Regions from separate parts of the Nonomuraea sp. NPDC049269 genome, predicted to be linked through region 1. Evidence: predicted binding sites of a transcription regulator. Region 1 holds the regulator's gene; each other region holds the start of a gene.
The links. The regulator HrcA, encoded in region 1, represses chaperone genes, less so after heat shock. The targets are predictions, from matches to a motif close to TTGGCACTCTCNNNNNGAGAGTGCCAA.
Positions count from the first base shown of each region.

Region 2: a site for HrcA is predicted at 1,386-1,412, ahead of groES (co-chaperone GroES). Genes of this name have one in related genera too.
Region 3: a site for HrcA is predicted at 1,572-1,598, ahead of ACGFNP_RS54330 (DNA starvation/stationary phase protection protein). Genes of this name have one in related genera too.

Region 1 is NZ_JBICSO010000007.1:662,081-665,352, forward strand. Features, by position in the region: gene ACGFNP_RS38645 (ATP-binding protein) at 1-137, shown strand, start outside; gene dnaJ (molecular chaperone DnaJ) at 124-1,263, opposite strand; gene hrcA (heat-inducible transcriptional repressor HrcA) at 1,275-2,288, opposite strand; gene ACGFNP_RS38660 (hypothetical protein) at 2,655-3,239, shown strand; gene ACGFNP_RS38665 (DUF3097 domain-containing protein) at 3,257-3,272, shown strand, end outside.
Region 2 is NZ_JBICSO010000002.1:1,409,840-1,413,111, forward strand. Features, by position in the region: gene ACGFNP_RS16800 (methyltransferase domain-containing protein) at 1-1,075, opposite strand, end outside; gene groES (co-chaperone GroES) at 1,499-1,813, shown strand; gene groL (chaperonin GroEL) at 1,898-3,272, shown strand, end outside.
Region 3 is NZ_JBICSO010000013.1:75,794-79,065, reverse strand. Features, by position in the region: gene ACGFNP_RS54340 (VIT domain-containing protein) at 1-699, opposite strand, end outside; gene ACGFNP_RS54335 (MerR family transcriptional regulator) at 696-1,562, opposite strand; gene ACGFNP_RS54330 (DNA starvation/stationary phase protection protein) at 1,671-2,138, shown strand; gene ACGFNP_RS54325 (alkaline phosphatase PhoX) at 2,525-3,272, shown strand, end outside.

The DNA.
Region 1 (3,272 bases):
GCCACTACGTGGTCGGCAGGCTGGCCGAGCGGCTCGGCGCGCGGGTGTGGCTCGACGCATCGCCGCCACACGGCATCACCGCCCGGGTGGCCCTCCCGCGCAAGCTTCTGGTGCCACGACGGGTCAGCGGCCGTTGAAGGCGTCCCTCAGCCGCGAGAAGAACCCCTGTGTCCCCGGGGCGAACTTACCGGGCGGCCGCTCCTCGCCACGCTGCTTGGCCAGCTCGCGCAGCAGCTCCTCCTGCGCCTCGTCGAGCCGCAGCGGAGTCTCCACGTTGACGTGGATGAGCAGGTCGCCGCGGCCCGTCTCGTTGAGCCGCTGCACGCCCCTGCCGTACATCGTGATGACCTGGCCCGACTGCGTGCCCGGCCGCACGTCGACCTCCTCGGAACCGTCGAGCGTCTCCACGGCGAGGTTGGTGCCGAGCGCGGCGGCCGTCATCGGGATCTGGACCGTGCAGTGCAGGTCGTCGCCACGCCGCTCGAAGATCTCGTGCGGGCGCTCGACGATCTCCAGGAAGAGGTCTCCGGGCGGGCCGCCGCCGGGGCCGACCTCGCCCTCGCCGGCGAGCTGGATGTGCGTGCCGTCCTCGACGCCCGCGGGGATGCGGACCTTGATCGTACGGCGGGTGCGCACACGGCCGTCGCCCGAGCACTCCTGGCACGGGTGCCGGATGATCGTCCCGAAGCCGCCACACTGGGGGCACGGCCTGGAGGTCATGACCTGGCCCAGGAACGACCGGGTGACCTGGGAGATCTCGCCACGCCCGTTGCACATGTCACAGGTGTCGGGGTGGGTGCCCGACGCGGCGCCCGCGCCCTGGCAGACCTCGCAGAGCACGGCCGTGTCGACGACCAGCTCGCGGGTGGTGCCGAACGCGGTCTCGCGCAGGTCGAGCTCGACGCGGATGGTCGCGTTGCGCCCTCTCCTGGCCCGCGAGCGGGGGCCTCGGGCGCCGCCGGCCGTACCGAAGAAGGCGTCCATGATGTCGCTGAACGGGAAGCCCGCGCCGAAGCCGGCCGCGCCCTGGCCCGCGGCCGCGCCGCCGAAGGGGTCGGCGCCCAGGTCGTACATCTGGCGCTTGTTCGCGTCGGACAGGACCTCGTAGGCCTGCGTGATCTCCTTGAACCGCTCCTGGGTCGCGGGGTCCGGATTGACGTCAGGGTGGAGTTCGCGGGCCAGCCTGCGGTAGGCCTTCTTGATCTCTTCCGGACTGGCGTCACGGCGCACCCCGAGGGTGGCGTAGTAGTCGCTGTTTGCCACTTATCGACCTCTTATGATGCAGCCAGGATCTGGCTGACGTAGCGTGCCACCGCGCGCACGGCGCCCATCGTCACGGGGTAGTCCATCCTCGTGGGACCCAGCACGCCGAGCCGGGCCAGTTCGTTGTCACCAGAACCGTATCCGGTTGCGACGATCGACGTGCCACGGAGGAACGGGTTCTCGGAACCGATGCGCACGGTGAGCGTGGACGGGGTGTCTGTGGAAGTCTCGCCGAGCAGCCGCATGAGCACGACCTGCTCCTCCAGTGCTTCGAGCACGTCGCGCAGCCCGGTCGAGAAGTCGGCTCCGGCGAGGTTGGCCGCACCGGCGAACACGATCTTCTCGTCGTGGCGCTCGACGAGTGTCTCGAGCAGCACCGACAGAATCGTGGCCACCACCGGACGGTCCTCGACGGGCAGCCGCTCCGGCAGGTCGGCGACCAACTCGGGCACGTTGACCAGGCCGCAGCCGTCGAGGCAGGCGTTGAGCACCGCACGCAGGTGCGCGATGCGGGTGTCCTCCACCACCTCGGGCAGCTCGACCACGCGCTGCTCGACGCGGCCCGTATTGGTGATCAGCACGAGCATGATCCGCCGGTCGTGCAGCGGCACGAGCTCGACGTGCCGGACCGTCGAACGGGTCAGCGTCGGGTATTGCACGACCGCGACCTGCCTGGTGAGCTGCGCGAGCAGCCGCACCGTGCGGGTGACCACGTCGTCGAGGTCGACCGCGCCCGCGAGGAACGTCTCGATCGCCCGGCGCTCCGCCCCGGAGAGCGGCTTGACCTGCGAGAGCCGGTCGACGAACAGGCGATAGCCCTTGTCCGTCGGCACGCGGCCCGCGCTGGTGTGCGGCTGGGTGATGTAGCCCTCCTCCTCCAGCGCGGCCATGTCGTTCCTGACCGTTGCCGGGGAGACCTTCAGGTTGTGGCGTTCGGCGAGGGCCCTGGAGCCCACCGGCTCGTTGGTGGACACGTAGTCTTCGACAATGGCGCGGAGCACCGCCAGCTTTCTATCGTCGAGCACGCGCTCACCTCCTACCTGTGCCTTTCAAGAAACGACAGGTCTAGCACTCTGTGTTCCCGAGTGCCAAGTGTACGGCTCTCGCCCACAAGGTGCGATAACGCCGGTGCTAGCGAGTGGCCGCCCATAGGGCTCACACTGGCCGATATGACCGACGATTCCCAGCCCCCTTCCTACGGTCCGCCGCCGGGCCAGGGTCCTTACCAGGGTCAGCCTCCCCAGTACGGCCCTCCGCCGCCGCCCCCATACGGTCAGCCGCAATACGGTCAACCTCAGTACGGTCAACCTCAGTACGGCCAGCCCCAGTATGGCCAGCAGCCCTACCAGACCGGCCCCTACGGGCAGCCGTACCAGCCGGGACCTTACGGGATGCCGCAGCGGTCCGGCCCGCAGGTTGACCCGAAGCAGATCAGGCCGCGGATGCGGTGGATCGCGGTCGCGTGGGGGCTGGCCCTGCTCAGCGTGGTGGCCGGGGTGGGATTGTTCGTGGGCGGCGTGTTCAACACGGTGACCGCGGCGGCTCCGTCCAAGACGTTCGCGGCGGGCGAGAGCGTCACCGTGCCGTTGGATCCGGCGGACAAGCCGGCGGTGTACCTGTCCAGCACGAGCCAGGTCCATTACACGTGCCGCATCGACGGCGGCTCCGGCCAGGCCAAGCTCGCCAAGGTCTCCGGCACCGAGACCGTCTCCGAGGGCGCCACCAAGTGGCAGCTCATCCTCGTGGTCAACGCGCCGGCCAAGGGCGACTACCAGCTCACCTGCGCGACCCAGGAGCCGGCGAGCGCGCGCTTCGGCGTCGGCCACGACCTCGTGGCCTCCGCGGGCGGCCTGGTGGGCGGCGTGGCGGCGCTGGTGGTGATCCCGGGGCTGGGCGTGCTGGCCGCCATCATCACGACGATCATGGTCGTGACCCGCCGCAGCTCTCACCGCAAGCGCCTTGCGTCGGGCGGGTGATTTGCTACGGTCCCCGTGTGTACGAGGGTGATG
Region 2 (3,272 bases), on a different contig from region 1:
CGGCCCCGTCGGGCTCGTACACATAGCGCCCGACGGGACCGATCTGCGCCTCGACCCCGCGGGCGACGAGCGTTTCCCCACCGGGCAGCAACGTCGCCCGCCGCACCGCACCACCGGGCACCGTCGCCGGTGGCACCACATCGCCCGGCCGCTCAACAGCGCCGATCGGACCTGTGGCGCCGATTGTGGGCGCTTCGTCTGTTCTGGGGGCGCCGGTTGTGTCTGGGGTGCCGGCCCTGGTCGTGGCGTCGATGGAGCCTGTCCAGAGGGCCGCTTCTTTTACCTCGCCCTTGTACGACACCCACTCGGCTTCGGCGCCGGCCGGGATGAACTCGTACGGGATCCCCGGAGCCACCTTCAGACAGGCCCGCGGGGCCCTGGCGACCAGGTCGAGCACGACCGGCCACGGTGGCGAGTAGGCCATGGGGTCGAACGTCCTGCCCCGGCTCGTACGGCGGGCAGGGTCGGCGAACAGCCAGTCATACTCCTCCGGCGAGACCGTCGCGGCGTCGCCCACCCGGACGGTGACCCGCTCCCCGAGCCCGAGCGCTTCGGCGTTGGCCCGGGCGACCGCGACGGTCAGCGGATCGAGGTCCACGGCGTCCACGAGGCACCCGGCGCGGGCCAGCGCGATGAAGTCGCCGCCGATCCCGCAGCAGACGTCCACCACCCGCGTTCCACTGGTCACGACCCGCGTTTCTCCGGCCCAGCCAGGCCTGCCACCGGCCGCGACCGGCGTTTCCCTGGCCGCGCCCTGCGCTTCGCCGGATGTGGCCCGCGTTCCGTCGGTGGGTGTGGCCAGGCGGCGGGCGCGGTGGGCGCCGACCTCGGCGCGGGTGGCCTGCTCCAGGCCGTGCGGAGTGAAGTACATGCTGGCCGCGTCGGCGCCGAACTTGGCTCTGGCGCGGTCGCGTAGCCCCGCCTGGGTGAGCGCGGCCGAGGTGAGCGCGGCGTCGTACGTCCTGCGCAGTCTCGTCGCGGCGGCCACCGGATCGGCCCCCACCAGCTCGACGGCCTCGGCCAGAGCGCGCTGCCCGCGCGGGGTGAGCAACTCGGTGAAGGCGTCGAGATCCACGTCACACCACGCTAGCGCCTCCCCGCCACGCTCCAGGCCGCGACCCCGTAGGCGCGAAGGCGGTGGTGAAGGGACGGGTGGCCGCACGCGTTGCGGTGGTCTGACGCGGCTGCCTGGCCAGATACGGCTGGTGGACTGATGTGTCCGCTGTGCGCGTAAAGCGGGTACTCGTGCGTACTCACGCATCCGCCGTACCCCACGAGCACGTGTCACCCCATTTACTCCCAACCTTGGGCAAGCTCTTGGGCCTGATCGCTCTGAGCAGACGCGTTCGTGTTGACTGTCAAGCCCCTCTTGCATATGTTTCCTGTTGGCACTCTCCCCTTGAGAGTGCCAACGTGCGACGAGGCAGGTCTGACACCCGCGACGGCAGGCCCCGCTGGTCGCCTCTTCTAGATCATTCAAATCTGAAGGGGAGGTCCGATCGTGACGACCGCCACCAAGGTTCCCGTTAAGCCGCTCGGCGACCGCATTGTGGTTCAGCCGCTTGAGGCCGAGCAGACGACCGCTTCCGGCCTGGTCATCCCTGACACCGCCAAGGAGAAGCCGCAAGAGGGCAAGGTCCTCGCGGTGGGCCCGGGCAACTGGGATGAGGACGGCGACAAGCGCATTCCGCTTGACGTCGCTGAGGGCGACATCGTCCTCTACAGCAAGTACGGCGGCACCGAGGTCAAGTACGGCGGCGAGGAGTACCTCGTGCTCTCCGCCCGCGACGTTCTCGCGATCATCGAGAAGTAAGTCGGATGCGTCGGGCCCCGGGCGCGCGCTTCTCGTCTGAGCGCGTGCGGCCGGGGCTTTCGACGCTAGGAGAGGACTTTCAGCATGGCCAAGATCCTAGCGTTCGACGAGGACGCCCGCCGCGCGCTTGAGCGCGGCGTCAACGCCCTCGCGGACGCCGTGAAGGTTACCCTCGGCCCGCGTGGCCGCAACGTCGTCATCGACAAGAAGTTCGGTGCTCCGACGATCACGAACGACGGCGTGACCATCGCTCGTGAGATCGAGCTGGAGGAGCGCTACGAGAACCTCGGCGCCCAGCTCGCCAAGGAAGTCGCCACCAAGACCAACGACGTCGCCGGTGACGGCACCACCACCGCGACCGTCCTGGCCCAGGCGATGGTCCGCGAGGGTCTGCGCAACGTGGCGGCCGGCGCTTCGCCGCTGTCGCTCAAGCGCGGCATCGACAAGGCCGCCAAGGCGGTCAGCGACAAGCTGCTCGCCAGCGCGCGCCCGGTCGAGGACAAGAAGGAGATCGCGAACGTCGCGACCATCTCCGCTCAGGACGCCAAGATCGGCGACCTGATCGCCGAGGCGTTCGACAAGGTCGGCAAGGACGGTGTTCTCACCGTCGAAGAGTCCAACGCCATGGGCATGGAGCTCGAGTTCACCGAGGGCCTCCAGTTCGACAAGGGCTACCTGTCGGCGTACATGGTGACCGACCCCGAGCGCATGGAGTCCGTCCTCGAGGACGCCTACATTCTGCTCACCCAGGGCAAGATCTCCTCGATCGCGGACTTCCTGCCGCTGCTCGAGCAGATCGCCCAGACCAAGAAGCCGCTGCTCGTGGTCGCCGAGGACGTCGAGGGCGAGGCCCTGGCCGTTCTGGTCACCAACAAGATCCGTGGCACGTTCACCTCCGTGGCCGTCAAGGCTCCGGGCTTCGGCGACCGCCGCAAGGCGATGCTGCAGGACATCGCCATCCTCACCGGTGGCCAGGTCGTGAGCGAGGAAGTCGGTCTCAAGCTCGAGAACGTCGGCCTTGAGGTACTCGGCACCGCTCGCCGCATCGTCGTCACCAAGGACGCCACGACCATCGTCGACGGCGCCGGTGACGCGAAGGCGATCGAGGACCGGGTCAAGGAGATCAAGCTCGCCATCGAGCAGTCCGACTCCGACTGGGACCGCGAGAAGCTGCAGGAGCGCCTGGCCAAGCTGGCCGGCGGCGTGTGCGTGCTGCGCGTCGGCGCTGCCACCGAGGTGGAGCTCAAGGAGAAGAAGCACCGTCTCGAGGACGCGATCTCCGCTACGCGGGCCGCGATCGAGGAGGGCATCGTCTCCGGCGGTGGCTCCGCGCTGATCCACGTCTCCAAGGACCTCGACGACCTCGGTCTGACGGGCGACGAGGCGACCGGTGTCGCCATCGTCCGCCGCTCGCTGGTCGAGCCGACGCGCTGGATCGCCGAGAACGCCGGTCTCGAGG
Region 3 (3,272 bases), on a different contig from region 1:
CTCTTCCTCGACCACGTGCAGGCTGGAGGCCATTTCGCGCAGGTCCAGCCCGGCGGCGTCGATCGTCGCGGTCAGCGACAGGCGTACGGGGTCGGGGAAGCCGGGCAGCAGTACCGGCGGCGTGATCCGCGAGGCGTCGGGCACCGCGTCGGTGTCGGGCGCGGTGCCGTCACCGGAGCCGGGGCCGTCGAGCGGGGTGCCCGGAATGTAGCGGGGGGCGACGACCAGCGGGAAGCGGAACGTGGCCGCGCCGTCCTCGTACGGCAGCGGCTGGCTCAGCGTGAGCCTGACCGTCACCCGCTCGCCGGGCAGCAGGTTGCCCACCCTGATCGTGAACACGTCGGGCCGGTCCTCCTCGGCGATCGCGGCCCGCTTCCCCTCGCGCAGCGCCTGGTCGTAGTCGGCCCTGGCCTGGCCGCGCTCCTTGAGCACGCCCTCGATCACCCGGTCGTCGGCCTCCATCCTGAACCCCGTCACCGCCGCGCGGTCAGGCAGCGGGAAGACGTACGTGGCCTCCAGCGTGACGTCGTACGGATTGCGGAAGCCCTGCGTCACCTCGACCCCGGCCACCAATCCGGAAATGTCGGCGGACACGTCCACGCTCTCCAGGGGCAGGTTCCCGCGCGCGGTCCGCAGCGCGCCGAACCCGGCGTCCGGCACCGGCAGGCACCGGGTGGGCTCCAGCGAAGTGATCTTCATATCAGCTTCCTCTCTTCGAGCAGCGCCAGCAGCGGCGCCGCCGCGGCGAGTACCGCCTGGATGTCGTCTTCAGCCGGGGTACGGCCGGCGCCGTCGAGCACGAGCGTGACCCCGTCGGCGAGCCTGACCCCACGCACCAGCGCCCCACTGGGCTGGGTGGCACGCGCGGGTCGGCCGGCACCGCTGGGCGGGGGAGGGCCGGCAGACCAGACAACGCCGGCGGGCATGGCCGCATTGGGGGACGGGAGAGTATCGGCGGGAGCGGTGGCGCCAGGGGGCAGGGCGGCGCTGGAGGGATGGGGAGCGTCGGCGGGGCGCGGATGCGGAAGGGCGGTGCCGGTGCCGTCGGTGGGACGTTCGGCCCAGAAGCGGCCACGCGGGCTCCTGGACCCGGCCGCCGAGTCGTCGAGGAGGTCCGCCGCCTCGGGCGTCTCCGTCTGGGGCATCTCCGTCTCGGACGCCTCACCGTTCGGGTGACCCGCCGCACCCCGAGCCTCCTCGCTGAGGATCAGGCCGGCCCCCACTGCGGCAATGTCCTCGTCCGAGGTCGGCCCTTCGGGGTGGGCCGTCCGCTCCAAGGTGGTGTCCGTCGCGCCGGTCAGGGCGGTCTGGATCTCCGCGATCGACCGCCCGGCGGCCTGGAGCCGCTTGATCGCCACGAGCTGCAGCAGGTGCCGCTTGCCGTACTGGGCGATCCTGCCGCGCCTGGTCAGCGGCGGGTCGACGAGGCCGATCGTGGTGTACCACCTGATCAAGCGCTCCCCGGGCACGTCGCGGACCCGGCCGTTGAGCGGCTGCGCATGGGCGCGCAACGCGTCGGCGGCGCGCTCCGCCAGCTCGCGGATGGTCCAGGTGTCGCTCATACCTTCACAATTACACTGTCATTATTGCAGTGTCAATCGGAAGGCTGCGGGTAAGTGGGGTGTTCTACGCAAAAGACCCTGATGTCGAACCACGGGGAGGAACACATCATGGCTACGATCACCGGTCCGCTCTCGGGCGACGCGAAGAACACGGTCGCGACGGCCCTCCAGGGAGCACTGGTCGATCTCATCGATCTCTCACTGCTCGCCAAGCAGATGCACTGGAACCTGACCGGCCCGCACTTCCGGCAGATCCACCTCCAGCTCGACGAGCTCACCGCCCTGGCCCGCGAGCACGCCGACACCATCGCCGAACGCGCCGTCGCCCTGGGACTCAGCCCGGACGGCCGCGCGGCCACCGTCGCCAAGTCCACCAAGCTCTCGCAGCCGGAGAACGGCTGGATCGAGGACGGCAAGGTCGTGGCGACGATGACGGACATCCTGGAGAGCATCGGCAACCGGATGCGCGAGCGCATCGCCGCGACCGACGAGCCGGACCCCGTCTCCCAGGACCGGCTCATCGCCGTGGCTCAGGACATCGACAAACAGCACTGGATGTTCCAGGCCCAGAGCTGACCTCGGCACCATGCACCGGCCCGGGAGCCCGCCCGCTCTGACCCGGCCTTCAGCCTCACCGCGACGGCCGGACGGGCCGCCGTCGCGCTCGACAACCCCCTGCCCTCCGCGATCCCCACCCGCGTGCGCGGGGATCGCGGAGACGGTGGCCGATGCGGGGCAGAGGTTTCTGCGCGGCGGACACTGCGGAGGTCCCGGCTGCCACAGTGAGGCCGACCGCTGGTTCGCCGTGCTGAAGTGAGCGGTGCTGAAGTGGGCGGTACTGGTGGCAACCGTGCCGATGTCGCTGGATCACGCCTGAGGTTCGCGCAGAGTTTGATCTCGCACATCCCTGGCATTCATGTCGGTGAGGTCGACTAGCGTGGCACTTAGAGGGAGGCTCCACGATGTCCAGCAAGACGCTCCTCCGCACGGGTCCGCTTCGGCAGGGCGGGATGAGCCCATATGGCCCCCTGGAGCCGCCCGGCGGCGACGATCTGGCCTTGCCCGGGGGGTTCAGCGGCCGGATCGTGGCCCGCTCGGGCCAGAAGGTGGCCGGGCTGACCTGGCACGCGGCACCCGACGGTGGCGCGTGCTTCCCCGATGACACCGGCTGGATCTATGTGTCCAACTCCGAGCTGCCGCTGCTCGGCGGCGCGTCCGCGCTCCGCTTCCGTGCCGACGGTTCGATCGCGGACGCGTACCGCATCCTGTCCGGCACCGACCTCAACCGCGCGGGCGGCGCGACGCCGTGGGACAGCTGGCTCTCGTGCGAGCTCGGCCACCGCGGCCGGGTCTTCGAATGCGACCCGTACGGCACCCGCGCCGGGCGCCCCCGCCTGGCCATGGGCCGCTTCAAGCATGAGGCCGCCGCCTGCGACCCCGACCGGCAGGTCGTCTACCTGACGGAGGGAGAGCCCGACGGGTGCTTCTACCGGTTCAGGCCGGGCGATTGGGGCGATCTCACCGAGGGCACCCTGGAGGTGCTCTGCGACGGCGGCGACTGGAAGCCGGTGCCCTCGCCCGCCGCCCTGCTCAAGGCCACGCGCCATCAGATAGAGGACGCCCGCCACTTCGACGGCGGCGAGGGCTGCCACTACGCGGGCGGCGTCTGCTACTTCACCACCGAGGGCGACAGCGGCCTGTGGGCCTACG